Regions from separate parts of the Paenibacillus sp. FSL R7-277 genome, predicted to be linked through region 3. Evidence: predicted binding sites of a transcription regulator. Region 3 holds the regulator's gene; each other region holds the start of a gene.
The links. The regulator Rex, encoded in region 3, represses fermentation and respiration genes when NADH is low (regulators of the CRP and FNR family bind a similar motif). The targets are predictions, from matches to a motif close to TTGTGAAATATTTCACAA.

Region 1 (10,786 bases), on a different contig from region 3:
GAATACATTGACGGGAATTACGCCCAGAAGGGTCTGACGATCCATGAAGTAGCGAAGAAGAATCATGTCAGCCCTAATTACCTGAGCTATCTGTTCAAGAAGAATACAGGCTATAACCTCTGGGAATATGTCATTAAGCTGCGGATGGAGGACAGCCGGGAGATGATTCTGAACACCGATCTGCGGCGGTATGAGATTGCGGAGCGGGTAGGATACGAGTCGCCGGAGCATTTCAGCAAAATTTTCAAAAAATACTTTGGACTCAGCCCCAGCGAACTGAAGAAGTAAGAACGCTTACGATTGCCATAGATATAGACATGTTAAGTCTCTCCCTCATTTCCTACAATGAAGACAGGAGGCGCTTTCCCATAAAGTGCTGAAAGACGACAGGAATGAGGGAGCCGGAATGAATCAGTCTGCTGCGTTACATGATCACCTTCCAGCGGAGCTGGAGAGCAAGCCGTACAAGCAGAACCGCTGGAAAAAGAATTATTGGGGCGTGATGTTTCTTGTCCCCGCATTGATTATCTTCATTATGTTTATGTGGGTGCCTATCTTCAAAGGGTTCCTGTACAGCTTCTACACCGTTGATTTCGTCAAAGGGAATACCTTCGTCGGCCTGGACAATTATGCCAGGGCCCTTACTGACCCCGATGTACTGATTGCTGTCAAAAACACCTTGTACTATATGCTGCTCTGCCTGGTGATCGGCTTCTGGGTTCCGATTGCCTTTGCCATTGCCATCTCCGAGCTGCGGAAATTCGGCGGATTCGTGCGCGTTGCTGCGTATTTGCCATATGTCATGCCTGCTGTAGTCCTATACGGGCTGTGGCGCTGGCTGTATGATCCGGTTGGACCGATAAATGCCGTAATTGGCAGCACCGGAGCGGAGCAGATCGCCTTCCTGACCGATACCCGGTGGTCGATGATCTCGCTGGTCTTCATGGAGACCTGGCAGCAGTTCGGCTCGGGGATGCTGATCTATCTTGCTGCGGTGTTAAGTATTCCCCGGGACTGGTATGAAGCCGCCGAGATTGACGGAGCCGGAGTCTGGGCCCGTATCCGCCACATCACCCTGCCTTCGCTGCGCAACCTGATTCTGCTGATGCTGATTCTTCAGGTGATTGCCACCTCTCAGGGCTACCAGTCACAGCTGGCCTTGCTGGACGGGGGGCCGAACAATGCTACGCTGACGTATGCGCTGCTTATTGTGAAGTATGCTTTTACCAGACTGGATTATGGTACGGCGACTGCGCTGGGGATGCTGATGTTTGTTGTTCTGGGCGGTTTGGGCATTCTACAGTTCAAGCTTAACAAGGAGGACAACTAGAATGAAGAGCGCAGACAGAGGTATTCTCTCGGAGCATGACCTGAAAAAGACCAGCAATAGGGTGGTCTACGGAATTATGGTGCTGTTCATTGTCCTGATGATATTCAGCATGCTGTATCCCATCCTCATGACGATGTTCAACGGTCTAAAGTCGAATATCGAGGTCAATTCCTTTCCGCCGCATTTTTTTCCGCAGGAATGGCATTTCGGTAATCTGAAGGATGCGCTGGATTATATCGATCTGGCTATGTTTCTGCGGAACACCCTGTATATTTTTGCAGGGAATATGGTCGCTACCTTGATTGTACTGGGACTCGCGTCCTTCAGTATCTCACGGATGAATGTGCCGTACCGCAAGGTCTTCTATTTCTTCTTCCTGATGACGCTGTTCATTCCGGCTACGAGCTATATGATTCCGAACTTTGTTAATCTAAAGGAGCTGGGCCTGCTCAATCAATATGCGGCCTTCTGGCTGCCGGCAGGCGCGAACACGTTCTTCTTCCTGCTGCTTAAGAATTTCTTCGACGGGATTCATCCTGAGATTCTGGAAGCCGCGCGGATGGACGGGGCCTCGGAGCCGAGAAGCTTCTTCACCATCGCGGTGCCGCTGTCGATTCCGATTTTTGCAACACTGGCGATCTTCATCTTCTCCACAGCCTGGAATGACTGGTTCTGGCCATCGCTGGTCATGCACAGTGAGGAGAAGTATACGCTCGCTACCGCTATCTATAAGTACGTTATCAATGTAAAAGCGCTGAATACGAACATCAAATTCGCAATTCTGTTCATTGTCTCTCTGCCGCCGATCCTGGTATTCCTGGTCTTCCAGAAGTTCATTATGCGCGGAGTTTCATTGTCTGCGGTCAAAGGCTGAGCAGGAAGGATGAGGTCCGGTAGAGATCGTACTCCTGCACATGAAGGGAATATAAATACACCTCGTTTGTAAACGGTTTCTCTTTTAAGATGAATTTGTAAGCTCATTATGATATGGAAAAGGGGAGTTACCATGCGTAAAGTTTCCAGCGTATTCGCCTGTCTCCTGGTCACGGGGACCTTATTGTCCGCTTGCGGCGGCAATAATAACGGCAACAAGCCGGCGGCTGACGGGGGAGAAGCGACACCTGCACCAGCAGCAACCCAGGCGGCGGAAGAGTCAGCCACTCCGTCTGCAGCACCGGCTGACGATATCACCCAGAGAAAGGTAACAATCAAAATCCACTATCCTACGCCGGACCTGACCGAGGTGAGAGCGCAGGAGGATGACAAGATCAAGCGGTTCCAGGAAGTCTATCCGAACGTGGAGATCGTCAAGGACGACTGGCAGTATAATGTAAGCGAGATCGGAGTGAAGATGGCAGCGAATGAAGCGCCGACCTTCTTCAACACGTATGCCACCGAAGCCAAATTCCTGATTGAGAAGGGCTGGGTAGCTGACATCACCGATCTGTGGAACAATTATGAGTTCAAGGATCAGATCAATCCTGTGCTGCAGAACCAGTTCATCATTGACGGCAAGGTGTATGGAGTTACCCAGAAGGGTTACGTCACTACAACAATGATCAACAAGAAGATGCTGGATGACAAAGGTGTAGCCGTACCTCCAATGGATTGGACCTGGGACGACATGCTGAACACAGCCAAAGGAGTGGCCGATCCCAAGAAAGGTATCTCAGGGATTGCCCCGATGGGCAAAGGCAACGAAGCCGGCTGGAACTGGACCAACTTCCTGTTCGAAGCAGGCGGGGAGATTCAGAAGATTGAGGGCGGAAAGGTGGTGGCCACCTTCAATTCCGAAGCTGGTGTTAAAGCGCTGGACTTCTATAAAAAGCTGAGATGGGAAGCCAAAGCGGTTCCCCAGGATTGGGCGCTCGGCTGGGGCGATGCGGTAGGTGCCTTCCAGCAGGGCCGTACCGCGATGGTAATGGCCGGATCTGACGGAGTCATTGAACAGGCGCTTAACCAGGGCGGGTTCAAGCCGGAGGATGTGCTGACCTATCCAATGCCTGCGGCTGAGAAGGGCGGCAAGCATACCGGTGTTCTCGGCGGCGACTATCTGGTCATCAACCCTAATGCCAGCAAGGATGAGCAGGAGATGGCCTTCCGTTATATTACCTTCGACTATTTCTCGGATAAAGGTCTGGAAGCGCTCGATGCCATTCTGCAGCAGCGCAAGGCGGACGGCAAATACTTCATTCCGCCGCTTCTTGATTACTATGCTGCCGATTCCGACTTCGGCAAGAAGACCAAAGCAGTGTATGACAAATACTCTGATATTGTATATCAATACAATACAGATATTATGGCTCTACTCGACGGCAAACCTGAGGCGCAGTACAATACCCAGGACTACTATGCAACCATGTCCAATGTCATTCAGGAGCTGTTCGCCAAGGAAGGCACGGACTCCAAGGCCCAGCTTGATGCAGCAGCCGCAACCGTACAGAAGAAATTTTTCGATACCATTAAGGTGGAGTAGCCTGGGACGTCTCTTTCTAGACTTAGGGGAAGAGATGAATAAGGGGGGGACAGCAGAGATGCTGTCTCTTTTTTTATAAAAATATAAGAATTTATAGGTTGCACACGATAAATTATCCTTCTATTTCTCGCTGAAACGGTACCGTCCTTTAAAAGGACGGCAAAGCCGTTTCCACTTGGCAGAAATTTATATTTATATTCACCGTCAGAGTGAGTCTCTAGAAGAGCGACGGATGAACCGAAGTGATGGCTTGGCATTCATGAGCAAAATTCCCGAAGCCCAACCGGCATTGCAAGGCAAGATGGGCTATCAACGCTGCAGACTATCGTATTGCGTTCGCAGAATAGACAAATTTCAATTAAATATTACATATAATATGGTAAAAACACTAGTATATGATCGAATGAAAGCGCTTTGAAAACAACTCAAAAAAAACTTTATACTTTGTGAAAGATTTCACTATACAAGGTGAAAAGGATGTGCTAAGATAAATGTATAGAAAGAAACAACCTAAAAATTGACAGGAGGACGAGGGAGATGGCAGTTAAAAACGAAGTCGCCGCCCAAGTGAAACAAACCACCGCTGAAGAGTATATTCAGGTTTTGGTGGATAAAGCAAAGAAAGCCCACGAAGCGTTCATGGGCCTGGATCAAGAGCAGACAAACACAATCGTTCATGCAATGGCGCTGGCCGGACTCGACAAGCATATGTACCTGGCAAAACTGGCTGTTGAAGAAACAGGACGCGGAGTATACGAAGACAAAATTACAAAGAACATCTTCTCCACTGAATATATCTGGCACGGTATTAAGTACGACAAGACTGTAGGCGTTATTGAGGATAACGCTTATGACAGCTTCCAGAAGATTGCTGAACCAGTCGGAATCATTATGGGTATCACACCGGTAACCAATCCAACATCCACCACGATGTTTAAAGCTTTGATTTCCGCTAAGACACGTAACCCTATTATATTCGGTTTCCACCCGTCAGCGCAAGAGTGCAGTGCGGCAGCAGCCAAAATTCTGCATGATGCAGGCGTAGCAGCAGGCGCACCTGAGAACTTCATCCAATGGATTGAGCTTCCTACGATGGACAAAACAAACGCACTGATGAACAATCCGGACGTTGCACTGATTCTGGCAACCGGCGGATCGGCAATGGTCAAGGCAGCTTACAGCTGCGGCAAACCGGCACTCGGCGTAGGTCCTGGTAACGTGCCTGCTTTCATCGAGAAGAGTGCTGATATTGATCAGGCTGTAACAGACCTTATCCTGTCGAAGACTTTTGATAATGGTATGATCTGTGCTTCCGAGCAGGCAGTTATCATTGAAGAAGCCATCTTCGATCAAGTGAAAAAGAAAATGATTGCAAACGGCTGTTACTTTGTGAACAAAGAAGAAGCAGCTAAGCTGACCAGCGGCGCAATGAACGTAGAGAAATGTGCAGTTAACCCGGCTATCGTTGGCCAATCCGCTGTGAAGATCGCTGAAATGTGCGGCATTCAGGTTCCTGCCGGAACGAAGATCCTGGTAGCTGAGCTTGAAGGTGTAGGTACTAAATATCCATTGTCCGCTGAGAAGCTGAGCCCGGTTCTGGCTTGCTACAAGGTGAAGAATGCTGACCAGGGTATCGAACGCGCAGCTCAAATCGTTGAATTTGGCGGCATGGGCCACAGCTCGGCTATCCATTCCAACAACGAAGAAGTAATCATGAAGTTCTCCAACCGTCTGCAGACCGGACGTATTCTCGTCAACTCGCCATCGACTCACGGCGCAATCGGCGACATTTACAACACTAATATCCCTTCATTGACACTGGGCTGCGGATCTTACGGACGCAACTCGGTATCGCAGAACGTCACTGCAATCAATCTGATCAACGTGAAAAGGGTGAATCGTCGTACCGTGAATATGCAATGGTTTAAAGTACCTGACAAGATTTACTTCGAAAAGGGAGCCACTCAGTACCTGGCCAAAATGCCTGACATCACACGCGTTGCTATCATCACTGACCCTGTAATGGTTAAACTGGGGTATGTTGAAAGAGTTGAGCACTATCTGCGTCAGCGCCAGACTCCTGTAGCGATCGAAGTGTTCTCGGAAGTTGAACCGGATCCATCGACTACTACTGTAGAAAAAGGTACAGCTATGATGAACAGATTCCAGCCGGACTGCATCATCGCACTCGGCGGTGGTTCCCCAATGGATGCTGCCAAGGGCATGTGGCTGTTCTACGAACATCCGGATGCAGACTTCAACGGCCTGAAACAGAAGTTCATGGATATCCGCAAACGGGTATACAAATTCCCTAAGCTCGGCAACAAAGCGAAATTCGTTGCCATTCCAACCACTTCGGGTACAGGTTCTGAAGTAACATCGTTCGCAGTTATCACAGACAAGACAACAGGCAATAATACCAAGTATCCGCTCGCTGACTATGAGCTGACTCCAGACGTAGCAATTATTGACCCTGAGTTTGTCTACAGCTTGCCTAAGACTGCAGTTGCCGATACAGGAATGGACGTATTGACACATGCTATCGAAGCTTATGTATCTGTAATGGCCAGTGACTATACCGATGGTCTGGCAATCAAAGCCATCCAACTGGTGTTCCAGTGGCTGGAGAAATCCGCACTGCAAGGTGACAAGCTGGCCCGTGAGAAAATGCACAATGCTTCGACGCTTGCCGGTATGGCCTTTGCCAACGCATTCCTGGGGATTAACCACAGCTTGGCACACAAATGGGGCGGACAGTATCACACCGCACACGGCCGTACCAATGCGATCCTGATGCCGCATGTTATCCGTTACAATGCCAAGAAACCTACGAAGTTCGCTTCGTTCCCTAAATATTCGCACTTTGTAGCTGACGAACGGTACGCAGAAATCGCCCGTATTCTGGGATTGCCTGCACGCACTACCGAAGAAGGCGTAACCAGCCTGATCAATGCAATCCGCGACATGAACAAAAAACTCGGTATCGAAGAATCCTTCTCGGCTCTTGGTTTCGATCCTAAGGACTTCGAATCCCGTGTAGACTATCTGGCTGACCGTGCATTTGAAGACCAATGTACTACTGCCAATCCTAAAATGCCGCTGGTATCCGAGCTTGCTGATGTATACCGCAACGCATTCTACGGAAAATTCGATAACTAATTAACGGTTGCCTGGCAAAGAATAAGGTTAAAGGTTAATATGGGACTGGATGGAAGTGACAAATATCACCGAAAGAGTGATATTTGTCACAGTCCTTTTTCAGAAAATAAACTAAAATGTTTATATAGACAACGATCCCCGTTATGAAGATGTGATTGTGAATTTTATAACAACTATTAGCCTCGGGATCACGAGACACGGGATTAACCTTCAAGCCCGCGATCTCTACAAATATAATAAATATAAATGGAGGGATTTAGCATGTCGGTGATTGAAAAAGAAGTATTAGAAGCAAAATCGGGTTGGAGAAATTTCACAAAAGGTGTCTGGGCCAAGAAAGTTGACGTTAACAACTTTATTGCAAAGAACATCAAGCCTTATGAAGGAACTGAAGATTTCCTGGTTGGACCTACCAGCAATACAACTGAACTGTGGAAGATTATCTCCCAGCTGAGCAAGGAAGAAAGAGAAAGAGGCGGCGTATGGGATGTATCCCTCGATACTGTCTCCACCATCACTTCCCACGCTCCTGGCTACATTGACAAGGATAAGGAACAGATTGTCGGCGTTCAGACTGACGCTCCTTTCAGACGTTCCATTCAGCCGTTCGGCGGTATCAAGATGATGATCGATGCTACTAAGGCATACGGCTTCGAGCTTCCGCAGAATATCGTTGACATGTTCACGAACATCCGCAAAACGCATAACCAAGGCGTATTTGATGCATATACACCAGATATGAGAGCTGTGCGTAAATCCGGCGTAATCACAGGCCTTCCTGATGCTTATGGCCGCGGACGTATCATCGGCGACTATCGCCGTATTGCTCTGTATGGTATTGATTTCCTGATTAAAGACAAGAAGCAGCAACTGGCTGAGCTTGAAGTTGACTCCATGACAGAAGATGTTATCCGTCTGCGTGAAGAGCTGTCCGAGCAAATGCGTGCTCTGGGCGAACTGAAACAAATGGCTGCAGCTCATGGTATGGATATTTCCAAACCGGCTACGAACTTCAAAGAAGCTACACAATGGGTATACTTCGGTTATCTGGCAGCTGTTAAAGAACAGAATGGTGCGGCTATGTCCCTTGGACGCGTATCTTCCTTCCTCGACATCTATGTTCAACGTGACTTTGAAGAAGGTACTCTGACAGAAGAGCAAGCTCAAGAAATCGTTGACCATTTCGTAATGAAGCTGCGTATCGTGAAATTCCTGCGTACGCCTGACTATAACGACCTGTTCTCCGGCGACCCAACTTGGGTTACAGAATCCATCGGTGGTATGGCTGAAGATGGTACAACCCGCGTAACCAAGAACAGCTTCCGCTTCCTGCATACCCTGTACAATCTGGGACCGGCTCCAGAACCAAACCTGACTGTACTGTGGTCCGAGAAGCTTCCTGAAGGCTTTAAGAAATATTGTGCTAAGGTATCTATTGAGACCAGCGCTATTCAATATGAGAACGATGATGTAATGCGTCCATACTGGGGTGAAGATTATGCAATTGCCTGCTGCGTATCCCCAATGCGTATCGGTAAGCAAATGCAGTTCTTCGGTGCCCGTGCCAACCTGGCTAAGGCTCTGCTGTATGCGATCAATGGCGGTAAAGATGAGAAATCCGGTGCTCAGGTAGGTCCTGAATATCCTGCGATCACTTCTGAATACCTGGATTATGATGAAGTAATGAAACGCTTCAAACCAATGATGGAATGGCTGGCTAAGACTTATGTCAATACGCTGAACATCATTCACTATATGCATGACAAATATTCCTACGAACGTATCGAAATGGCGCTGCATGACCGCGACATTCTGCGTACTATGGCTTGCGGTATTGCCGGACTGTCCGTTGCTGCTGACTCCCTGAGCGCAATCAAATACGCTAAGGTTAAGCCAATCCGCAACGAAGAAGGTATTGCTATCGACTTTGAAACTGAGGGTGAATTCCCTTGCTACGGTAACAACGACGACGCTGTTGACGGCATTGCTGTTGAGCTGGTTGAAACCTTCATGTCGATGATCCGCAAAAACAAAACGTATCGTGATGCTGTACCGACTCAATCGGTACTGACTATCACTTCGAACGTTGTCTATGGTAAAAAGACTGGTACTACTCCTGACGGACGTAAAAAAGGCGAACCATTCGCTCCTGGTGCTAACCCAATGCACGGACGCGACAAGAAGGGCGCCCTGGCATCCCTGAACTCTGTTGCCAAACTTCCTTACTCCGATGCACAGGATGGTATCTCGAATACCTTCTCCATCGTTCCTAAGGCGCTAGGTAAAGACGAAGATTCCCGTAAGTCCAACCTGGTCTTCATGATGGACGGATATTTCCACAATAACGCTCAGCACTTGAACGTTAACGTATTTAACCGTGAGCAGCTGCTTGACGCTATGGATCACCCAGAGAACTATCCACAGTTGACCATTCGCGTATCCGGCTATGCTGTTAACTTCATCAAGCTGACCCGTGAACAACAGATGGATGTTATCAACCGTACATTCCACGATTCCATGTAAGAAGCATTCTTGTTCTACAAGAACTGAAACCAATCAAAGAGCTGCCGCCCTTGCAAGAGGGCGGTACACTCTTGTCTGAAAGTGGTTAAAATTTTAAGTTTTTTTTCGAAAGGATGACATCTCATGCTTAAAGGACATATCCACTCTTTGGAGACGTTTGGAACGGTGGATGGCCCGGGTATCCGCTTCGTGCTTTTTATGCAGGGCTGCCTGCTCAAGTGTCAATACTGCCACAACCCGGATACATGGGAACTCAATGAAGGCAAGGAAATGACCGTCGAGGAAGTACTGGCGGAAATTGAGCCTTACCTGAATTATTATAAAACGTCCGGCGGCGGCCTGACCGTATCCGGCGGTGAACCAACCCTCCAGGCGCATTTCGTGAAGCAACTGTTCACCGAGGTGAAGAAACGCTGGAATCTGCATACCACGCTTGATACCAACGGCTATAATGATGGATCGAAAATCAGCGACCTGCTGGATGTTACCGACCTGGTACTCTTGGATCTGAAGCATATTGATGATGAAGCGCATATCAAGCTGACCGGTAAGTCCAACGACCGTACCTTGAAGCTGGCCCGCTGGTTATCCGATAATAACCGTAAAATGTGGATTCGCCATGTCTATGTTCCAGGCATTCACAACAAGGAAGAGGATTTACAGAATCTTGGACGGTTCATTGGCACACTTAATGGAGTTGAGAAGTTCGAAATCCTGCCTTATCACGTAATGGGCATCTACAAATGGAAGGAGCTTGGCCGTCCCTATGAGCTTGAAGGGGTAGAGTCACCTTCCGATGAAGAAGTGCAGCGTGCGTACCGGCTGATTGAAGAGGGTCGTATGCAGACCGCATTGGTCTAATTGCATATAATAATTTCGAAAGCGGAGCTTCTATTCTGAGGAGTTTCGCTTTTTTTCTATGTCAGGAAACCTAACTGAATCCGCTTCCATTAGAGGATTTTATCCCTATTGAAGATAAATCTTAACCTTACGATTACAAATGTGATTTTCTATAATTAGAGTTGTAAGGGAAATCATGAAATAGGGAGGGTCACCCGTAATGAGAAAAAGTCTAACACTGCTGTTGTCCCTGATGTTCGTTAGCTCGGCGCTGCTGGCTGGCTGTGGAGGCAACAAGAATAACAATGCTGCTGCCACCAAAGAGCCTGCTGCAACGAATGAAGCTGCTGCTACCAATGCTGCCGCAACGGAAGAACCGGCTAATGCTGAGCCTTTTGAAATGACGATCCGTCATACCCAGGTTGGAGCGGACAAACAGAAACGACTGGCTATTCTGG
Region 2 (10,786 bases), on a different contig from region 3:
TCACGCTGCGTGAAGCCGCCGGTAATCTATGCCGATGTTGCTTTTATCGAGCCGATGACCGTCAAAGAGAGCGTGTATGCCCAGTCACTAACGAAGCTGCCTGTTAAGGGAATGCTGACTGGACCGGTCACGATCCTGAACTGGTCCTTTGTCCGCGATGACCTCAGCCGGGAGGCGGTGGCCGGACAGATCGCCCTCGCCCTGCGTCATGAAGTATCCGCACTTGAGGAGGCTGGTATCGAGATGATCCAGGTCGATGAGCCGGCGATCCGCGAAGGCCTGCCGCTGAAGGCGAGAGATCATGAGTATTACCTCAACTGGGCGGTGAAATCCTTCCGGACCGCCACGAACCATGTCAAGGACACCACGCAGGTGCATACGCATATGTGCTACAGTGAATTTAACGACATGATCGGTTCGATCTCGGCGATGGATGCGGATGTCATCTCCATTGAGACCTCGCGCAGCCATGGTGAGCTAATCGTCAGCTTCGAGGAGCAGGAATACGACAAGGGGATTGGACTGGGTGTGTATGATATTCACAGTCCGCGCGTGCCGGTGGTAGAGGAGATGACTTCAGCCATCGAACGTGCGCTGCGCGTGCTGGATGTCCAGCAGTTCTGGATTAACCCCGACTGCGGACTGAAGACACGGGGCTGGGAAGAGACCACAGGCGCACTGCGCAACATGGTAAAGGCCGCTGTCCTGGTGAGAGAGCAGCATGGCGCAGTGACCCGTTAACAGGGCGGAGCTATTCCGTTTAAGATTCTTAGATTTGGACAGAAAAACCACTGCAAGCGGGAGAGTATAATCTCCGGCCCGCAGTGGTTTGTTTTTTGCAGGAAACACTTGATAATAATTCTCATTCTTGATAGAATGAGAAAAGAAAGAAGGAACCTGTGGAGGGCTCCTTCATATTCTGTAAAGATTCATTATTTGCTTTCGAAGGTTTTGCAATCTGTTTCCTCAGATTGTGTAGGCTGCTTGGAGCTGTGGTAGGCAACGAAGATGGACTCAGCGTTGCATTTGTTCTCTTCAGCCCAGTAGGTGCAAGAATTAACTGCGCACAATACGTCTTTTGCCATGAGGGTTCACCTCCTCTTGTAGTAGTAGGCATCATAAATCGGCAAGAAATCAATTACAGCTGCCCGGGCAAGGTGGAGCTTGTCCGAATAGCGCCATAACCTTATTCTATGCGAATAGGGTTTTTGGTGTTTTTTTGCCGTTTTATCATCGTAATTGTAACAAATAAAGAGGCAATACGCAAACAGGACCCCACTCGGCTATTCATGACTGAATGGTCTTATTTGTTATTTTCCTTAAATGGCTGCAACCTTCCAGCTTTTGGAACGTCAAGAGGGATAAGCGCGGAACGGACCGATACAGATAACGGCCTTTCTCCGCGGAAGCTGAAGCACCGGAAGCAGTATACAATTACACTTTGTGGAGGAATGAGCATGCGAAAATGGGGTCTGCATTACTTATTGTATCTAGTGGTTGTGGCCGTGGTTCTAACGGGATGCGGCGCGTCGAGTAACAATTCAGATTCGGCCGCGAATTCAGAAAGCGCGTTCAGTAATCAAGCAGCATCAGACGGATCAGCGGAGAGTGCGCCTGCTGCGGTAGAGGCTAAGGAGGATAGTCTAGCTAACACGGCGATGGCTGTCAATGATCAGGCTGCAGTGAAGGGCGGCGGCGGAAATTCGGCAGTCCCTGGGGCGGGGGCTGAGCAAGGGACAAATGCTTCTGCCGGATTCACCGGCACCGATGTGGTAGCAGGGCTGAACAAGAAGCTGATCTACAAGGCGAACCTCAATATGGAGGTAACCGACTACGGGGCAGCGCAGACTGAAGTGCGGAATATGGTTACTCTGGCCGGGGGCTACATTATCGAATTTTCAGAGAATATGTCTGAATATGAACAGGGTGGAACCTTTATCCTAAAAGTGCCTGCGGCGGGCTTCTCTCCGTTCCTGAACAATCTGGAGAAGATTAAGCATGAGAAGCTCCAGAGAAGCATCCAGGGGCAGGATGTGTCGGAGGAATATGTGGACCTGGAGTCACGTCTTAAGGCGAAGCAGATGATGGAGGCGCAGTATATTGATTTTATGAAAAAAGCAACCAAACCGGCCGATCTCGTCCAGTTCGCCAACCAGCTTGGGGAAATTCAGGAGCAAATTGAACAGATCAAGGGCAGAATGCGGTATATCGATCAGAACGTATCGTTCTCTACAGTGGAGCTTCGCCTCTACCAGACGGAGAAGAGTCTTACCCTTACACAGACTAATTCCGAGGGTCCGCTGGGTGAACGGGCTTCGGAAGCGCTCAAGAGCAGCATGAAGGCGTTGTCTGTGATGTTCCAGTGGCTTGTTGTTGTACTGGCGGCTGCTCTCCCCGTCCTGCTGGTAGCTGGAGTGGTGGTTGCGCTGGTGCTCTGGTTACGGAAAAGCTTCAAGCGGCGGCAACCCGCGCACCCTGAACAGGCACGGCTGGGCGGCAACCGTCTGCCGGGCCGGGAATCGCAGCCTCATCCTGAAGCGGCACCTGTAGTACCGGCTGCAGCGGATGAGGAGAATTCAGATAAGCAGAATAAGTAGAGCGGGCTGTACGAATAAACATAGGATCATTTATGTAAAGAATAAAGCCTCCCTACCCGTGAATCCGGGCTGGAGGCTTTGTTTTGTTCAGGAAATTATGATTTTTTTCTGTTGTGGATAAAGTGTGTGCCCGAATGTATGTGGAAAACAGCACACATTGTACAGGTACGCAGGCGTGTGCCCGAATGTATGCGAAAAACAGCACACATTGAACTGGCGCGAAGACGTGTGGCTCCATTGTATGCGGAAAACAGCATACATTGTGCTGATGCGCAGGCGTGTGGCCCAAATGTATGCGGAAAACAGTATACATTCGGGCCACACGTAAGTTATGCAATTTATGAAGCTATAGCTTGAGGCAAGCCGGGATCTCCAGCCTTAAGCATGCTGGAAGAGCACACGGTACTCGCCATAGCCTTCCTTCTCCAGGTCCTCTTTGGGAACAAAGCGCAGAGCTGCCGAATTGATACAGTACCGCAGTCCGTTCGCTCCGGGGCCGTCATTGAATACATGGCCCAAGTGGGAATCCGCTGTCTTGCTGCGAACCTCAGTGCGGACCATCAGGTGGCTGAGGTCGGTTTTTTCCTTGACCACATAGTCCCGGATCGGACGCGTGAAGCTCGGCCAGCCGCAGCCGGAATCGAACTTATCCTCTGAGCTGAACAGTGGCTCCCCGGAGACAATATCCACATAGATCCCGTCTCCGTGGTGATCCCAGAATTCGTTGCGGAATGGAGATTCCGTAGCGCTGTTCTGCGTTACTTCATATTGAAGCGGAGTCAGGCGCTCCTTCAGGCTCTGCGGGTCCTCCTTATGCGTCCAGTGAGCTTCGATGAATGCTTCCCGGCCCGAACCCTTGCGGTAACGCTTGTAATGGGCTGGATTCTTGTGATGATAGCCCTGATGATATTCTTCGGCTGGGTAGAAGGGCTTAGCCGGAAGAATAGGTGTCACAATGGGAGCAGAGAAGCGTCCGCTGGCCTGAAGAGCTGCCTTGGAAGCCTCTGCTTGCTCGCGCTGCTCCTCCGAATGGGTGAAGATTGCCGTTCCATAAGAAGTGCCACGGTCATGGAATTGCCCTCCGGCATCGGTAGGGTCAATCTGCTGCCAGAACAGCTCAAGCAGCTTGCTATATGGGAAAATATCCGGATTGAACGTAATCTGCACCGCCTCAACATGTCCGGTGGTTTCTGAGCATACTTCCTCGTAGGTCGGATTCACGGTATGTCCGCCTGTATAACCGGAGATAATCTTGACAATGCCTGGAAGCTCTTCAAAAGGGGATACCATACACCAGAAGCATCCACCGGCGAAGGTGGCTTGCTCGGTCTTGACATTTATAGAATCAGCTTGAAATTCACTCATTGTTATCCCTCCATCTGTAGAATGCAATTAAATAGATCACAATTTAATTATAAATCAAATAGAGGCTTACTGCCAGCACACCGGAAATTCTTGAAGCGTCAGCGGCCCGCAGAAGGACGGCGGCGCATGGATAATCCGGCTACAGCCAGTACGGCAATATACACGATTATAGCTACTGCAGCACTTCGCGGATGCTGGAACATCTGTCCTCCGAGGAAGGCGTAGAGGGCGATGCCGGGAATTTTGCCAAGTGCGGTAGCTCCAAGATAGCTCCAGAAAGGCAGTACGGCGGCACCAGCGTAGATATTCACAGCCATCTGCGGAATGAACGGTGCCAGGCGGGCAATCACTACGGATGCAAAAGGACGCTGCTGCACAGCAGACACAAATCTGTCCAGCGCCGAAATACTGCTTAGATAGGCCATTGATTTGCTCTGGAACATGTATTTAACGAAACCATATACAAGGGCCGCCGCTATCGTAGTAGCACTCCAGCATATTAACGCTCCTGCGAAGCTTCCATAGGCATACCCGAACAATCCGATAATCAGCTTGTAGGGCAGGACCGGAAATAAGGCCAGCACTGTGGCGGCGAGCATCGACAAATACAAAGGATGATCCTCTCTAAGCCAAGCCAGGAGTTCATACCTGTAGATAAACGCGAGGATTATGCACGAAACATACAGAACAACCGTTAGCCATTTTCTCATTATACTATGCCCCTTCTTCACTCCATCCATTTCATCATACTGAAAAAAAAGCAATTAAAGCAATTATTGAAGCAAAGATCATTGTTCCCGCAGCATGTCACGGTATAATACATCTATAAGGGAATTGAATTTCCCCCAACATGTAAGGGAGATGCTGTTAATGAAACTACCTGTCCGCAAAAGAGTGGCAATGATCGGCATAGGCGATATTGCCCGTAAAGTCTATTTGCCGCTGCTCTCCCGGCATGATCAGGCCGAGGTGGTGGGAGTGCTCAGCCATTCCTCTGCTACGGTCGAGCGGGCAGTCCAGGCGTATCGCCTTCAGCGGGGCACAACCGAGCTTACGGAGCTTCTGTCCTGGGATCTGGATGCTGTGTTCATACATAGTCCTACAACTACGCATTATGAGCTGGTGACCTCTTGCCTGGAGCATGGGGTGTCCGTGTATGTGGACAAGCCGCTATCCTATGATCTGGAGGAATCCCGCCGGATGGCAGAGCTTGCTGAGAACAAGGGGCTGCTGTTGGGAGTGGGCTTCAACCGCCGCTATGCCCCGATGTATGCCGCCGCCAAATCCTGGCTGCATAAGGCCGGAGGCATCAGCCAATCCACCGCAGTCAAACACCGGACGAAGCTGCAGCAGGGTAACAGCCATGAGACGATCCATGATGACCTGATTCATATGCTGGATCTGCTGCTCTGGCTGTCAGGCGGGGATTATGAGCTGCTGCACACCAGCCTGAGGGCGGATGCGGAGGGGCGGCTTCTGCACGCCTCGGGAATGCTGGGCTGGGAGAACGGGACCACCGGCCATTACAGCATGGTCCGGGATGCAGGGGCCGATCTGGAGAAGCTGGAGCTGCACGGCCATGGCAGGTCGGTTGAGGTGACAGACATGGAACGGGTTATATTATATGAGCAGGGCTCGTTGCCGCGCACGCAGAACTTCGGCAGCTGGGATACCGTGCTGGAGCGAAGAGGCTTCAGCGGAGCGGTCAGCCATTATCTCAGTAATATAGCGACACCGGAGCAATGCAGTATTTCCGCTTCGGCCGTATTGCCGAGCCATGAATTAGCAGCAAGATTAAGCCGCTGAGCGGTCAGCATCGCAGCAGAGAGGAGAACAACATGGAGGATTATGACAACAAGTCGATGGAAGAGAGGATTATCGAGAGCTACAAGCGGGACGAGGAAATGATGATTCTTGTATTTGCCCAGTGGTGTGTGAATAATAAGCTGGACCCGCATGCCCTGTATCTGCAGGCTTATCCGCAGCAGGAGGGCAATCAGGCGCTGGCCAATGCGCTGGCCCTGACGGTATCCGCGGATGAGGCCGGGTTCATCTCCGATGATACGGTGCTGGGCGTACTCTCCCTGTACAGTAACGATGATCTTGCCTATGTGGTTACAGAGGCCATCCAGCTAAGACGCAAGGCAGAAGACACCAAGGATTGAGAGCGTAAATATAATAATAGGGGTTAATGAACTTTTTTTTGGCAAACGATGTTCATTCCAGAATAAATGTGGTAAAATTATATATACTAACTAATTGTAAGCTTCATAAGTGAGAGGTGATAACCATGGAAGAACATCAACTGACGATGTGCCCGAGATTTGAGACGGCTTTTTCGTTTCTGGGCAAGCGTTGGAACGGACTCATTATTCAGACCTTGATGAGCGGTCCCAAGCGGTTCAAGGATATTTCCGGACTGATTCCGTCAATGAGCGATAAGATGCTGTCCGAGCGCATGAAGGATCTGGAATGCGAGGGCATTCTGGTACGACATGTGTACCCGGAGACACCGGTGCGCATTGAGTATGAATTAACAGTGAAGGGCCGTGCGCTTGAGCCGGTCATGCAGCAAATCCAGTCCTGGGCCGAGAGCTGGGTGGAGTAGCAGTACCGTAATATATTTTTGATGACAGCCTCTTGCCGGGTATCCGGGTAAGGGGCTTTTCATATGCTGTTCTGCTTGAAATATAAGAATTTATAGGTTTCACACGATAACTTATCCTTCTATTTCTCGCTGAAACGGTACCGTCCTTTATAAGGACGGCAATGCCGTTTCCGCTTGTTTATGCAAATTTTGCCCAAATAAACCTTGCACTTAGGCCCTACCTGTGTAATATAATAGAACATACTAAATATTACGGATGTGTGGAAGCGTTAACAAAAGTAGGAAAAGCCCAGGGTTATAAGGCAGACGGATGCTTACGGGATGTGTTTTGGACGATGCTGATGGAAGGAAGCGGAGGGCTCACACAACTTTTAGGAGGCGAGGACCATGACCATCACCTTGTTTTCCCGGGAAATAACCTATGGAAAAAAGGATGTCGCCGAACTGGAGACTGCTTCGATTAAAGTACAGCTGATCTATGACAAGGTGTTGTTCATGCTTCATAGCTATCTCCCGGATTCTCTGTGGGATGCTTGGATCGGTGTGCCCTATGAGATCATTTCTTCTCTATATAAAGGGGACAATGACAGCGGGAGCGTATTTCAGAAATGGATTCAAGGCCCGTCCGGCTGGAAATGTATCGGTTGTGAACGGCATTGCCTGGAGCCGGTAACGGCTAAGGGAGGGAGTGGCTCAAATGCTCAGCGCCGTTTTACTTTTCATAATGGAATTAGCCAGAGCATGGTACTTCAAGCTGTGATCTGGTCTATGTATGAGAACACGCGGCTGCTCCAGCCTTACTTGGGGGAGGAGGCTTTTCTGAGTGAGGAGGATATGGAGCTGATCTCTGTATATTTCGTGCCCACCTACCCTACCCCGGCACCGCTAAGCGAATTGAACAAACCGGCCAAAGAATATAAGGATAAGAACATCAGAGTGTATCAGGAATGGATCTCTGCCCCCGATCTGGTGCTGCAGTGGAACGGCGGCCTGACCGAAGGCAGATGGATGACGGGTGTATATGTGGATCGTTCGCGGTTCGCCGGACTTGGCCCCTACCTGAAGGATGCGCAGGGCAAGCGGACTTACATGCAGGCGACGGTTCGATAGAAAAGGTGAAGCTCGAAAAAAAGAGTTGAACTTGAAGCCAGGTCGTCGCTGCGGTGAACATTTGGACTTCCGGCCGCTATTGTGTTTGGATTTCCTGATACAAACCGCTCTTCGCGGTAGAAATCCAAACACAAAGGCGATCGCTCCGCTCCTCCTTTATTTGTACTTCTAGTCACTCACAGCAGTACAAGCCACTCTACTCCGCCCGGTTATTCCTCCGCCGGATCAAGTACACGGTGCTTAAGATGACCAGTCCTGCTGTAACGGAAATGACCAGAATCACCTTCCCGTTCGCACCGCTGTTTGTTGCTGATTGGGCGGCTGGATTCACGAAAGTAACAATAAGGATGCAGGCTGCCACCACGATCGCCAGCAGTGCACCCAGAACGTTTTTCCCTTTTGCTCCGCCCTGTGCTCCGCCCGGTCCCACATATGCACCGCTCCAGATCAGCCGTACGAGATAGAAACCCACACCCAGCATGAAAATTGCGTAATTACTAAGCGGATATTCCAGCCACTTCATTCCGTAGTTTTGCAGCGCCATGTCTGCCAGCAATAAGAATGCCATCAAAAGAAATGCCTGATTCCCCGCCTTGTGCCGCTGCTGCAATTGTCTCTCATCCAGGTTCGTTCTGCTCATCCTTCGTTCCCTCCCAAAATAATTGATCCAGCGTCTTCCCAAGTGTTACACAAATGTCAATGCACAACCTCAGGGTGGGGTTGTAATCACCATTCTCAATCGCGATAATTGTCTGTCTTGTGACCCCCACGGCATCCGCCAGCTGCTTTTGCGACATGTCTTTTGCCGCTCTCGAGGCTTTGAGCCTCAGATTCTTCCCCATTCCCTCACCTCACGCATATTGTAAAATATATAAAACAAAATGTCTAGTATATTTAACATTGAAAACAAAAAGTTCGCGTTCATTAAAATTTGTTATATTTAGTGCGTACAATCACAAGTTCCGCCTAAGGCCAGTGATAAGGTGTAGAAGTGAAAAGAAGCACAAACCTACATCTAACCTGAGGAGGGGCCAACATGGCGTCCAATCAATTAAACGATACAACAATTCATCCCGGGTTCACCCCGGAAGCAATGGTCAGAGATATTGTCCTGCAGTTCCCCAAAGCAGCAGATTATTTCAAGGCACAACGGATCGATTTCTGCTGCGGAGGTGCCAAGCCGCTGGCTGAAGCCGCTGCCGAGAAGGGTCTTGATCCGGCAGCAATGGTGCAGGAGCTGAACAAGCTGCAAGAGCAGCACCCGGTTCTGGAAGAGGATACCGCCTGGAACGAGGCTTCTTCGGAGGAGCTGGTGGATTATATTGTGAACAAGCATCACCGTTATCTGCGTGAAGAGCTTCCGCTAATCAGTCAAAATGTAACCAAGGTGTTCCGCGTTCACGGTGAGGATTCACCGCACCTCGGAGAAATGCACCGTCTGTTCAATATGCTGCGTGAAGAGCTGCTGCAGCATACAGCGAAGGAAGAAGAGAGCGAATTCCCTAAGATGCTGGCCTACACTCAGAACCCAACCGAAGAAGGACTTGCGGAGCTGCGCGGACTGCTGCATAATTTGGAAGCTGAGCATGACGGGGCCGGAGAGATTCTGCGCGAGCTGCGCAGAGTTACTAATGACTACACACCGCCCGCACATGCCTGCACGACTTATCGCCTGACCTATGCCCGCCTTGAAGAACTGGAAGGCATGACTTTCGAACATGTACATCTGGAGAACAATATTTTGTTCCTGCGTTATCAATAGGACCTGCTGCAAGGTAGAAGTCCCTTCGGGGGCTTTTTACTTTTTCTTCCGGCAGAAATGATTTGAGAACCCTTCCTCTATGCGTTATCCTTAAAGAGTCTGGGAAAATACATATGAAGGCGGTGCCGTGGGATGTCCACGAAATGGATGCGCTTCATGCTGTGCCTTCTCTTGCTGGCCGCGGCAAGCGGTTGTGGATTGGGATCAGAGAATGGCGGCAGCAGTAACGGAGGCCAAGGATTAACCTTTTCAGTCAAGGTGGGTGACAGTGAAATGGCCGGAAGCTCGGCCAGATTGCTTAACGAAGCTTATGTGCCTGGGAATTCAATAATAGAGCTGTTCAGAAAGAGCGGCGTTGTTACATTTTCAGCGGATGGAACTAGTATTCTTGAGGTGAATAAGGTTTCCCTGGGTGAGGATATGAGCTGGGAGATTCAGGTGAACGGCAAGAAGGTTCAAGAGCTGAATACGACGCTGGAACCGGGTTCGGCCATTACGATGTCAGCAGGGCCTGCCGGAACCGGAAAGATGTTTCAGCCTGTCATCATCACGGTGAACGGGGGGAGCGAGCAGCCGGAGCTGACACATTCGCATGTGCTTTCTTTTATGCAGGATATGTCCGTCAAGGGACTGCTCAAGAACAGCGGTATGGTCCGGCTTGCCGAGGATAACCGGACGGTGCTTTCCGTGATGGAATATACCCCGCTCAGCAGCGAGGAATGGAGACTGAAGGTCAATGATAAAGGTCTGCTCGGTAATGGAGTGGACATGAAGCTCAGTCCGCAGGACAAGCTGGAGATCTCTCTGGTACTGAAATAAGTGAATGAAGTATAGGAGTGAGATCGTGTATCAAATGAATGGATATCTGTGCGAAACTGCATGGGTATCCGTTTATTTTGGACAGGAGAAGTCATATCCACTTGTGTGAAAAAATTCACATAACGTGTGACTGTGGTCACACTTGTCATGGAATTGGGGACAGTATAATTTCTCTATCAGGTAAAGTTATTGAAGAAATCAGAGTTTCTGAAGGAGGGTCTACCAGTGGCAGCGGAAAGAGAAAAGTTAGTGCTGATTGGGAATGGCATGGCGGGAGTAGGCACTATTGAGCAGATTCTGAAGCTGGGCGGCGCTTATGATATTACTGTCTTCGGCAGTGAGCCGCATCCCAACTATAACCGGATTATGTTGTCCTATGTACTTGAAGGCAGCAAAACGATTGAAGACATCATTCTTAATGATCTTGGGTGGTATGAGGATAATCATATTACACTGTATACTGGCACGACGGTTACCCGGATCGATGAACAGAACAAACTCATATTGACCGATAATGGACTGGCG
Region 3 (10,786 bases):
ATTTTGCAATTTATATAGTTCGAAAATTGTCAACAAGGCCGCTCCTCACGACCACGGGAGCGGCCATGTCATATTTTAAGGTGTTTATTTTTGTGTTTTTTTGGTATACTGTCCTCATGAGGCGGCATCGCATGGCGAGCTGTACTCACGCAATTGTATCTTTAATAGGACACCTATTTACCGGATGTACCTTCATAACTGGATGTAACGGTTACGTTGGATTCTGCTCTGAGCCGTAAGGACCGAGACAGAAGGGACGATCGCGAGTGACTCTTTTTTGCCCTTCGGACCTTTTTAGCGGACCATGCTAAAGGGTTTTTTTGTTTGCGCGGATACCGCGTATTTTATGGAAAAGGGGAATGAGAGCGACATGGCAGACAAACACGCACTGAATATTGTCAAAATGAAAAAAATGAAAACGGACGGGGTGCCCCTGAGCATGCTGACCGCTTATGACTACCCTTCAGCCCTGCTGGCGGAAGAAGCCGGAATCGACCTGATTCTGGTCGGTGATTCGCTGGGAAATGTCGTGCTTGGTTATGACACCACGCTGCCGGTTACCATAGAGGATATGGTCTACCATACCCGGTCGGTGAAGCGCGGCGCGCCTAATACTTTTATAGTGGCTGATATGCCGTTCATGACCTACCACGGAAGTGTGGATGAGACCTTGCGCGGTGTGCGCAGACTGATGCAGGAAGGCCAGGCCCATGCGGTCAAAATGGAAGGCGGCCTTGAGATCTGCTCCGCAGTGTCGGCTGTAGTAGCAGCCGGAGTTCCGGTGCTCGGCCATATCGGCCTGACCCCGCAGTCGGTCAATATGATTGGCGGCTACCGGATTCAGGGGAAGGATGCCAAGGATGCGCAGCGGCTGATGGACGAAGCGAAGGCACTGGAAGCAGCCGGGGCATTCGGCATTGTACTGGAGCTGGTCACGGAGGAAGTGGCAGAAGCCATCTCCAAGGCTGTCAGCATACCGACCATCGGCATCGGTGCCGGGCGTTACTGTGACGGACAGGTTCTGGTTTTCCATGATGTCCTGCGGTATGCCTCACCTTACCGGGAGAAAAAGTTCGTTAAAACCTACGCCGATGTAGGCACTCTAATTCGTGAAGGCATCACCAGCTACGTTCAGGAAGTGAAGGACCGCTCGTTCCCTGCGGAAGAGCATGTGTTTCGCGCGGACGAGACTGTCCTGGAATCTTTATACGGCAATGCCGGCAAAGGAGTGAAATAAAATGAGAGTGATCCGAACGATTGCTGAACTGCGCGAAGCGCTCGAATATATGCGTCAAGGGGGCCATGGCCCTGTTGGTTTTGTGCCTACCATGGGATATTTGCATGAAGGACATGCCAGTCTGCTGCGTAAGGCAGGGGAGAAGAGCGGCACAGTGGTGATGAGTATTTTTGTCAATCCGCTGCAATTTGGCCCGAATGAGGATTTTGCTTCCTATCCGCGGGATGAGCAGCGTGATCTGGCGCTGGCTGAACGTGAAGGTGCGGACCTGGTGTTCATCCCAAGTGTAGAAGAGATGTATCCGCAGCCGATCCGTACAGGCGTATCGGTCTCCTCGCTTACGTCGCAGCTCTGCGGCGCTTCGCGTCCGGGACATTTTGACGGAGTAACTACTGTGGTCAGCAAGCTGTTTCATATCGTGCAGCCGGATTACGCCTTCTTCGGACTGAAGGATGCCCAACAGGTAGCGGTTCTCCGCCGGATGGTGTCTGACCTTAACATGAACGTGGACATTATCGCCTGTCCTATTGTGCGCGAGGAAGACGGGCTGGCGCTTAGCTCCCGCAATGTCTATCTGAGCAGCGAGGAGCGCAGACAGGCGCTGGTATTGTCTCGTTCCCTGCGCGAGGTGCGCCAGGCTATGGAAGAGGGCAGTATTCGTACGGTAGATGAAGCACGGGCCCTGCTGGTCTCGGTCATTTCTGAATCGCCGCTTGCGGTCATTGATTATGCGGAGATTCTAACCTTCCCTGATCTGGAAGAGCTGGAAGGCGGCAGCAGGCTGACGGATACGGGCGGAGAGGTTATAATGGCTCTGGCTGTGAAGTTCGGCAGAACCCGTCTGATTGATAATAATGTATTTATTCCTAAGGAGGCACACGCTCTTGTTTAGACATATGATGAAATCCAAAATTCACCGGGCAACGGTCACTGAAGCCAATCTCAATTATGTGGGCAGCATTACCATTGATGAAGATCTGATGGAAGCCGCAGACCTGCTGGAGAACGAGAAGGTGCAGATCGTGGACAATAATAACGGTTCCCGTCTGGAGACCTATGTCATTCCAGGTCCGCGCGGCAGTGGCGTCATTTGTCTGAACGGGGCAGCGGCGCGTCTGGTACAGCCTGGCGATACAGTGATTATTATATCCTACGCTGTCATGTCCTCCGAGGAGCTGGCGGCACACAAGCCGACTGTAGTGTTCGTTGATGCGGGCAACAAGCCGGTGAAGCTGGCGGATCATGAGATTCATGCGACGATTGCCTGAATTCTGAGCTTTGAGCCATGTAATCAATGGCAGGGATGAAGACCCCTGTACTTGCTGATAATGAAGTAAGGCAAGCTTAAGCTGACTTCATTATCAGTAAGGGTGGGATGTCCGGTGTTTCAACATTTATTTGCTGAGATGAACAAGATGCTCCAGGAGATCAAAGCCGACTATCCTACTGCGGAGGGTGCCCGCCGAAGCGATCTTTTATCCAAGTATAATATGCTCCACCGCATCAGTGATAATGTAATGGACGAGTGGCTGGTCTTCGCCGAGAAGCTGAGCGAGTTCCGGGAACAGGCGGATTTTCAGGTTCAGCCGGAGGAGCTGCCGGAAGAGGAGGCACCTGAGCTTGGGATGGATGCTTTTGTCAGGGGCCAGGGCTATTATAAGCTGCTGATGTACCGTAAGTGCATTGAACAGTTCAGGGAGGTTACGGCACAGTATCCGGACAGCCTCGCTGCCCGCCTGTATCTGGCCATGGCTTATCTGCAGGAGGGAGAAGGCGATACCGCCTGGGGACATCTGAATCACATGCTGGGCCTGATCCGTGAGGTGAAGCTGAAGGCGATGATCTATAATGCGCTGGGCTGTATCCGGGCTTCCCAGGAACGCTTCAATGAAGCCAGTGAGCTGTTCAGCCTGTCGCTGCTGCATGATCCTGATCTGCCGGAGCCGAACGTGAATCTGGAGGTGTGCCGCAGACGGGGCGGGAAGCTGGAGTTTGGCCATCAGCTGGTTTCGCTTTTATAATTTATCCTCGGTTTCTTTAGGCGATGCGCCCCACTTCCCGGGGTGTGCATCGCCTTTTTTCGTAACTTCTGTTATGCTGATAAAGAGTCTCAAGTGAAAGGGAATAGAACTTATAATGAAATTTGCCGTGCTTGATTTTGAAACTACGGGAACCCAATCTGTGGGAGAGATCATCCAGGTTGGCCTTGCCATTATAGAAGAAGACGGGACGATCTCCCGGGTGTATGGTTCCTATGTCAAGCCCGGAGCGCCAATTCCTCCTTTTATTACGGGCCTGACCGGAATTACAGACAGCGATGTACAGGATGCGCCTGAGCTCGATGAGATGATGATGGAGCTGGTACCGCTGCTGGATGATGTAGTCCTCGTCGGACACAATGTCGCGTTTGATTTTCATTTTTTGCAGAATGCGCTGGACCGCTGCGGCTACCTGCCGTTTCAGGGGCGGATTCTGGATACGATCGATTTTCTCAAAATATGCTTTCCTTCGCTGAGCACCTATCAGCTTGGCGCGGTAAGCAGCCACTTCGGCATTACGCATGACCGTCCCCATCAGGCGGACAGTGATGCGCTTGCCACGGCTATTGTGCTGCTCAAATGTCTGGAAGAGCTGCAGAGTCTGCCGCTGCTGACGATTCAGCGGCTGAATGAGCTGTTCGCGGACGAAGACAGTGATCTGGCCTGGTATTTCGACGGGCTGCTGCGGGAGCGGGAGATGGAGACCTTTCAGCCGGAAGGTGAGCTGAGCTTCTACCGCCAGCTTGCGCTGGCTGTGGGGGACTGGGCAGAGCTGGCTACGCCACGGGAGGATGGAAGCGTCAATCCGCTGGAGAATATTACCTTTGAAGAATATATGGATGAGGTAACCAAGCGGCTGAAGGCTGTTCTTCCCCAGTATGAGAGCCGAGAAGCCCAGGAGCTGATGATCCATGAGGTCATTACAGCGCTTGAGCAGGACAAGCATCTGCTGATTGAAGCGGGAACAGGCACCGGCAAATCGCTGGGTTATCTGCTTCCGGCCATCTACCATAGTGTGAAAAGCGATCAGAAGGTGATGGTCAGCACGCATACCATTAACCTTCAGGACCAGCTGCGGGAGCGGGATATTCCGCTCTTAACCAGCGTTGTGCCGTTCCCGTTCAAGGCCTCCATCTTTAAGGGAAGAGGGCACTATTTGTGTCTGCGCAAGTTCGAACATAGAATGAACAAAAAGGACTTTACGAGTCCAAGGGAAGAAGCGCTCACCGCTGCGCAAATGCTCGTTTGGCTGACTCAGACGACGACCGGCGATGATGAGGAGCTTAACTTAAGCGGACGGGGCGGCGATTTCTGGGAGACTGTAGCCAGTGATACTGACTCCTGCCTGGGACGCGCCTGTCCCTGGTTCCGCAAATGCTATTACCACCGGGCCAAGCATGAAGCCGGGATCTCCGATGTGGTAGTCACCAATCACTCCAAGCTGTTCGCAGATGTCAAAGCCGGGCATCAGCTTCTTCCGGCGTACGACCATCTTGTGATTGATGAAGCCCATCATCTGGAGGATATTGCCGGCAAGCATCTTGGCATGCAGATGAAATATTTCACATTCGCCCATACCCTCACCCGACTCTATAAAGATAGCCGGAGCGGGCAGCTGCCTGCCCTCCGTCAGAGTCTGCAGTCTTCGGGCAGTGAGCAGGCTTCCGAATGGAGCGGCGTGATCGACCGGATCTATCCCGATCTGCTGACGGTGAAGGAGTCCTGGGATGCGCTCAGCGACCGGCTCTTCAGCCTGCTGCCTGAGCGCAGCGATGCCGGGGCCGGTGAAGCAGGCCAGCTGGTGGCACGCCTGCAGCCGGGCAAGAAGCCGAAGGATTGGGAGGAGCTGGCTGCCCTTGAGAATACACTGAACCTCAGTCTGAGCGATATCATCCGCAAGGGCGACAAAATGCTCAGTGAGATGCGTGACACGGACAGCCAATCCTCCTCAGACAGTCTTGTGACCGATATCGGCGGGTTATTCAAGGATCTGGCATCCATTAGAGAGCAGATCCGCTTCTTCATGAGTCTGAACGATGAGAATATCGTGTATTGGCTGGAGGGAAGCGGTAATTATAAGGGCAAGTCGCTGCAAATGTATGCTGTTCCTGTAGATGTCAGCACCCAGCTCAGGGAGCTGTTCTTCGATAAGAAGAAGAGCATTATCCTGACCTCGGCCACCTTATCCGTGGATAAATCCTTCCAGTTCATGATTGATAACCTGGGTCTTGGCGAGGCTGCAGAGCAGCGGCGTCTGATGACTGCACTGCTTCCGTCGCCATTCAAGTATCGTGAGCAGGCTCTCCTGGTCATTCCGCGGGACTTCCCGAGCGTCAAGGGGAGTATTGGGGATGCCCGCTTTGTGGACACCCTCGTGCACTCCCTTGCTGAGACAGCTGTAACAACACGGGGGCGGATGCTGGTGCTGTTCACCTCCTACAAGATGCTGCGCCAGGTGTATGAACCGCTGAAGGAGGCACTTGCCTCACAGGATATCGCGGTACTCGGACAAGGTGTGGAAGGCGGCAGCCGGAGCAAGCTGATCCGCCGCTTCCAGGACAGCCCGGCTTCGGTCTTGCTGGGTACCAGCAGCTTCTGGGAAGGGGTGGATATCCCGGGAGAAGCATTGACCTGCCTGGCGATTGTCAGACTGCCGTTCCAGCCGCCGAATCACCCGCTGGCAGAAGCGAAGTCAGAGCTGCTTCAGGCACAGAAGAAGAATCCGTTCATGAAGCTGTCCGTGCCGCAGGCTGTCATCCGCTTCAAGCAGGGCTTCGGGCGGCTGGTCCGCACGGCGCAGGACCGGGGCATCGTAATTGTGTACGATACCAGAGTGATTGAATCGCATTACGGAAAGTACTTTCTGTACTCGCTCCCCGGTCCCAAGATGGAGCATATGCTCACCGAGCAGATGGTCCCGAGAATTGCCGAATGGCTGGATGACGGCGGGGTTTCCTAATTCATCTGCTATTGCTATTATTAATAAGTCATGATTATCCTGAAGATCCGTTCCCGCCTGTCCTGCCACTCCGGCAGGCGGCGGGGCACGGTTGCTATAATTGTACGGAATGAAGTGTAGGCTAACAAAACTTTTAAGGAGGAGAATACATGAAATCGGATAAAATATCGGAGGCCGTCGTGCGCAGGCTGCCAGTGTACCTGCGTTTCCTGAACGATCTCCAAAAACGTGAAATCTCCACAGTCTCTTCTCAGGAGCTGGGCCAGAAGCTTGACCTAAATCCCGCCCAGATCCGTAAGGATTTGGCTTATTTCGGTGATTTTGGCAGAAAAGGCATCGGCTATGATGTATCTTATCTGATTGAGAAGATCCGCCATATCCTGAAGCTTGACCAGCAAATTAATGTTGCACTGGTTGGAGCCGGTAACCTCGGTCATGCCTTGTCTAACTACAACGCTTACTTGAAGGATACGATGAAGATTACTGCAATCTTCGATGCCTACCCGCCGAAGGTGGGCCAGCAGATCAACTCGCTGGTTGTGCAGCCGATGGAGGAGCTAAGCAGTACCATCCGCTCGCAGGGCATCCGGATCGGGATTATTACCGTGCCTGACAGCGAAGCCCAGAACGTAGCTGATATTCTTGTGGATTCCGGTATCGAAGCGATTCTGAACTTCGCACCGGTTATTCTCAAGACGCCTGCCAATATCCGGATTCATGCCGCAGATTTCACCACAGATCTGCAGAGCTTGGCCTATTATTTGCATGATGGAAAGGATGAGGCTGAAGATGAGCAGTAAAATCACGATAATCAAGAACGGGCACTTTCTGGTTCCGGGCAGTGACAAGCCGGTTCTGAGCGGGTATATGACCCTGGAGAATGATCTGATTACTTACATAGGTGAAGCTGAGCCGGTAGTGGAGGATGGCGCTCAGGTCGTAGACGGCAGCCGTCTGCTGTTCATGCCGGGTCTGGTCAATACCCATGGGCATACGGCCATGTCACTGCTGCGCGGATACGGCGACGATATGGTGCTTCAGACTTGGCTGCAGGAGAAGATGTGGCCGATGGAAGAGAAATTCACTGGTGATGATGTATATTGGGGAACCTCGTTGTCCGTGCTGGAGATGCTGAAGGGCGGCACAACCACCTTCCTCGATATGTATGATCATATGGACCGGGTAGCGGAAGTGACCGAGCAGTCCGGTATTCGTGCTGTGCTGATGCGCGGCGTAATTGGGCTGTGCCCGGAAGAGGTACAGCAATCGAAGCTCGCTGAGGCGATTGCTTTTGCCCGTAACTGGCACGGCAAGGCTGACGGCAGAATTACGACCATGCTCTCACCGCACGCCCCGTACACCTGTCCTCCAGAGTTTTTCATGAAGTTTGTGCAGGCTGCCCATGATCTGGACTTGCCAATGCACACCCATATGTCCGAGACGCGCCATGAAGTGGAGCAGAACGTGGCCGACTACGGACTGCGTCCGGTCGCACATCTGGAGAAGCTCGGGATGTTCACCCGTCCTTCGCTCATTGCCCACGGGGTTCATCTGAATGATGAAGAGATTGGGATTCTGGCCCGCTATAACGTTGGCGTGTCGCATAACCCCGGCAGTAACCTTAAGCTGGCCAGCGGGGTTGCGCGTGTTCCTGAGCTGCTGCGAGCCGGGGTTAAGGTTTCCCTGGGTACAGACGGAGCGGCAAGTAACAATAATCTGGATATGTTCGAAGAGATGAGGCTGGCGGCTCTGATCCACAAGGGTGTAAGCGGTGATCCTACAGCGGTACCGGCTCCTGAAGCGCTGCTGATGGCGACGGAGTATGGGGCGCAGTCTATTTTCCTAAGCGGGGTAGGCAGGCTTGCCGCAGGGATGAAGGCCGACTTTATTGCACTTGATATTGATCAGCCGCATCTGCTGCCGCATACCGATCTGCTCTCCCATGCCGTATATTCGGCAAGTGCCAAGGATGTGGAGCATGTATGGGTGAACGGCCAGCAGGTTGTGAAGCATGGACAATGCCTGACACTTGATGAAGAAGCCATCCGCCGCAAAGCACAGGAGACGTTCGAGAGCCTGCTTAAACGGTAATTCAGGGGAACGGGAAAGGAAGCAGCGTGGTGAAGAAGAAGAGGAGAAAATGGATCTGGCTGGGGATTACCGTGGTGCTGCTCCTTCTGTTCGGACTAAGCCAGTTCTATGCCTACATTATGAAGGACCAGTGGAACGAGCGGAGTGAGGCCAAGGAGCTGGCCCGGGCGCGTGCCGGACTAACAGAGGTAACCAAGGCCCAGAAATCTATCTGGAATGAGAATGAGATCTACTGGGTGCTGACCGGTAAAAATGAAGCAGGGACCGAACTGATGGTGTGGGTCCGTTTCACCTTGGAGGGCAAGCCTGCCGGAGGCGACAACGACCTGTATGCTGAGGAACTGAGCAATGGCACCTCAGAAGAGAAAATGCGCGGAATCATAGCCGCCCAGCTGCCGGACATTACGATCGAACGGCTGCTGCCCGGTGTATACAACGGGGAATATGCCTGGCAGCTATTTTACAAAAAAGACGGGCGATTCTATTATAATTTTTACCGCTTCAAGGATGGCAGCGCCATCGGTGAGGGGTACAGTCTGCCGAACCGCTAGCGTCACTTTAAGCGGCCGGGCGTTCAGGCTTGAACTATATTTAGAAGCGGGAGATACAGTGATACTGTACTCCCGCTTTTTTGGCGTGTTATATACGAGTAGAGTATAGGCTAGGCTGTTTATGGATTTGAGAGGCGTGGATCTGTGGCTTACTTAATAAAGGGAGGCATTGATCGGAGCTGCTCCCTACTGCTCTGTTGTCAATGTGTACATACACCAGTATATACAGATTGCAGTACCATTCATGTACATGAACTCTCCAATGCTAGGCTAAATCTTAAGACAGAAGGAAGAGATGATATGGAAGTTTTAGCATATTTGGATCAGGCGGTTGATTTGTTTAAGGAAGAGCTGGGGGATAATCTATCGGGGATTTATCTGCACGGCTCCCTGGCCATGGGCTGTTTTCAACCGGATTCAAGCGATATTGATCTGCTGATCGTCATACAGGATAAGCTGCCCGCAGAGGTTAGTCATAGGCTTGCCAGTCGTATTGTAGCTTATCACGACAGTCTGCCGAATAAGCGCGGAATTGAACTGTCTATCGTCCTGAAGACATACCTGCACAACTATGTGTATCCTACGCCATTTGAATTTCACTTTTCAGAAGCTCATTTAGAGCGGTATAGAACCGATGAGAATTATCTGTGCGGCGGCTTTGAGGATGCTGATCTGGCGGCGCATTTTGCAGTAGTCTACGATCGCGGGTTTATCTTATACGGGGAACCGATCCGTGAGGCCTTTGCGCCGGTAGACCGGGGATATTATCTGGATTCCATCGTCCGGGATGTGGAAGATGCGCCGCAGAAAATTGAGAATGCTCCAGTCTATTACACACTGAATCTATGCAGGGTGCTCTATTATGTGCAGGAAGGTCATGTCTCTTCCAAGAAGGAAGGCGGTGAGTGGGGGCTGCAGCATTTACCGGAACGCTATCACGGGCTGCTGAGACGGTGTCTGAAGGAATATAGCGGTGCGGCAGTCGCCGAAGGCTATGAACCGCGCGAATTAACTGATTTTGCGGAATTTATGATGGCTGAAATCAAGCGGACTCCAAACTGAAGATTGACCGGGTAAAAATGATAAGCGCATGAAACATCCAGAAATTAGTATCAAAAATTTTAAATATATTCACAACTTTATGTAAAATCGTATATACACCTATGATATACTACTACTTGTACTAAGACATGCTTAAGAGCATGTCCGTCTCGGATGGGCGCTAGACACGCTGGCTGGTCTTTATTATAGAGTTGTGCTCGGTCATTATTGAGAGGAGGACGTTTCTTGAAACTTCGTCTTGTGCCTGTACTGCTAACGTCTCTGCTGTCTGCTGCATTATTGTTTGGTGGCTGGTATTCCTACCGTACATTCGCGGTGCAGGAGCCGCTGCAGAAGCTGGTATCATCCTACGAGGGAGTGAAGGATTCCCATATTACTATTAAACGCAATGAGGTCACTTTGAAACTGGATTTGCAGCCGGGCACGAAATTACGTGAACTGGTGCAGTATGTATCAAGAGAAGGCAGCACTGCTATTGACGGACGGACCCTGAAGCTGGATGTGGAACAGAAGCCGAGTGAACTGCTGGATGAGTATTGGGATAAAGCGATGTTCTCTGTAGCAGAAGCGATGGAGAGCCGGAAGTATACATTGATACCAGCCAAGCTGGACGGATTGAAGGAGCAGGAGAGCAAGTACAGCGGGGTTACAGCTACCACAGAGATTGACGACAATAATGTATATGTAAGCCTGAGCAACGGCACAGAGAGCAAATTTATCATTCTGCCACGTGCAGCAGCCAAGATGGGAGTGTGGAACAATGCCTAAGTACTGGAAAGAGGTTGTAGCCGGATTCGTTCCGGTCATGCTGATTTTTATGGCTTTTGTGGGGATCAATATCTTCCCT

Region 1: a site for Rex is predicted at 4,251-4,268, ahead of adhE (bifunctional acetaldehyde-CoA/alcohol dehydrogenase). Genes of this name have one in related genera too.
Region 2: a site for Rex is predicted at 8,670-8,687, ahead of ric (iron-sulfur cluster repair di-iron protein). Genes of this name have one in related genera too.

Annotation. Positions count from the first base shown of each region.
Region 1 is NZ_ASPX01000115.1:298,660-309,445, forward strand. It holds gene C173_RS29190 (response regulator) at 1-288, shown strand, start outside; gene C173_RS29195 (carbohydrate ABC transporter permease) at 503-1,330, shown strand; gene C173_RS29200 (carbohydrate ABC transporter permease) at 1,332-2,204, shown strand; gene C173_RS29205 (ABC transporter substrate-binding protein) at 2,337-3,806, shown strand; gene adhE (bifunctional acetaldehyde-CoA/alcohol dehydrogenase) at 4,344-6,965, shown strand; gene pflB (formate C-acetyltransferase) at 7,227-9,488, shown strand; gene pflA (pyruvate formate-lyase-activating protein) at 9,612-10,349, shown strand; gene C173_RS29225 (ABC transporter substrate-binding protein) at 10,549-10,786, shown strand, end outside.
Region 2 is NZ_ASPX01000115.1:272,463-283,248, forward strand. It holds gene metE (5-methyltetrahydropteroyltriglutamate--homocysteine S-methyltransferase) at 1-741, shown strand, start outside; gene C173_RS33975 (DUF1540 domain-containing protein) at 933-1,085, opposite strand; gene C173_RS29080 (DUF4349 domain-containing protein) at 1,458-2,597, shown strand; gene msrA (peptide-methionine (S)-S-oxide reductase MsrA) at 2,976-3,962, opposite strand; gene C173_RS29090 (TVP38/TMEM64 family protein) at 4,061-4,672, opposite strand; gene C173_RS29095 (Gfo/Idh/MocA family protein) at 4,833-5,768, shown strand; gene C173_RS29100 (hypothetical protein) at 5,801-6,127, shown strand; gene C173_RS29105 (winged helix-turn-helix transcriptional regulator) at 6,253-6,570, shown strand; gene C173_RS29110 (hypothetical protein) at 6,958-7,680, shown strand; gene C173_RS29115 (DUF6773 family protein) at 7,877-8,320, opposite strand; gene C173_RS29120 (helix-turn-helix transcriptional regulator) at 8,298-8,522, opposite strand; gene ric (iron-sulfur cluster repair di-iron protein) at 8,747-9,442, shown strand; gene C173_RS29130 (hypothetical protein) at 9,575-10,261, shown strand; gene nirB (nitrite reductase large subunit NirB) at 10,529-10,786, shown strand, end outside.
Region 3 is NZ_ASPX01000064.1:29,996-40,781, reverse strand. It holds gene panB (3-methyl-2-oxobutanoate hydroxymethyltransferase) at 371-1,237, shown strand; gene panC (pantoate--beta-alanine ligase) at 1,239-2,129, shown strand; gene panD (aspartate 1-decarboxylase) at 2,122-2,505, shown strand; gene C173_RS18500 (tetratricopeptide repeat protein) at 2,644-3,258, shown strand; gene dinG (ATP-dependent DNA helicase DinG) at 3,374-6,235, shown strand; gene C173_RS18490 (redox-sensing transcriptional repressor Rex) at 6,385-7,035, shown strand; gene C173_RS18485 (amidohydrolase) at 7,025-8,326, shown strand; gene C173_RS18480 (cell wall elongation regulator TseB-like domain-containing protein) at 8,356-8,877, shown strand; gene C173_RS18475 (aminoglycoside adenylyltransferase domain-containing protein) at 9,178-9,939, shown strand; gene C173_RS18470 (hypothetical protein) at 10,165-10,707, shown strand; gene C173_RS18465 (AAA family ATPase) at 10,700-10,786, shown strand, end outside.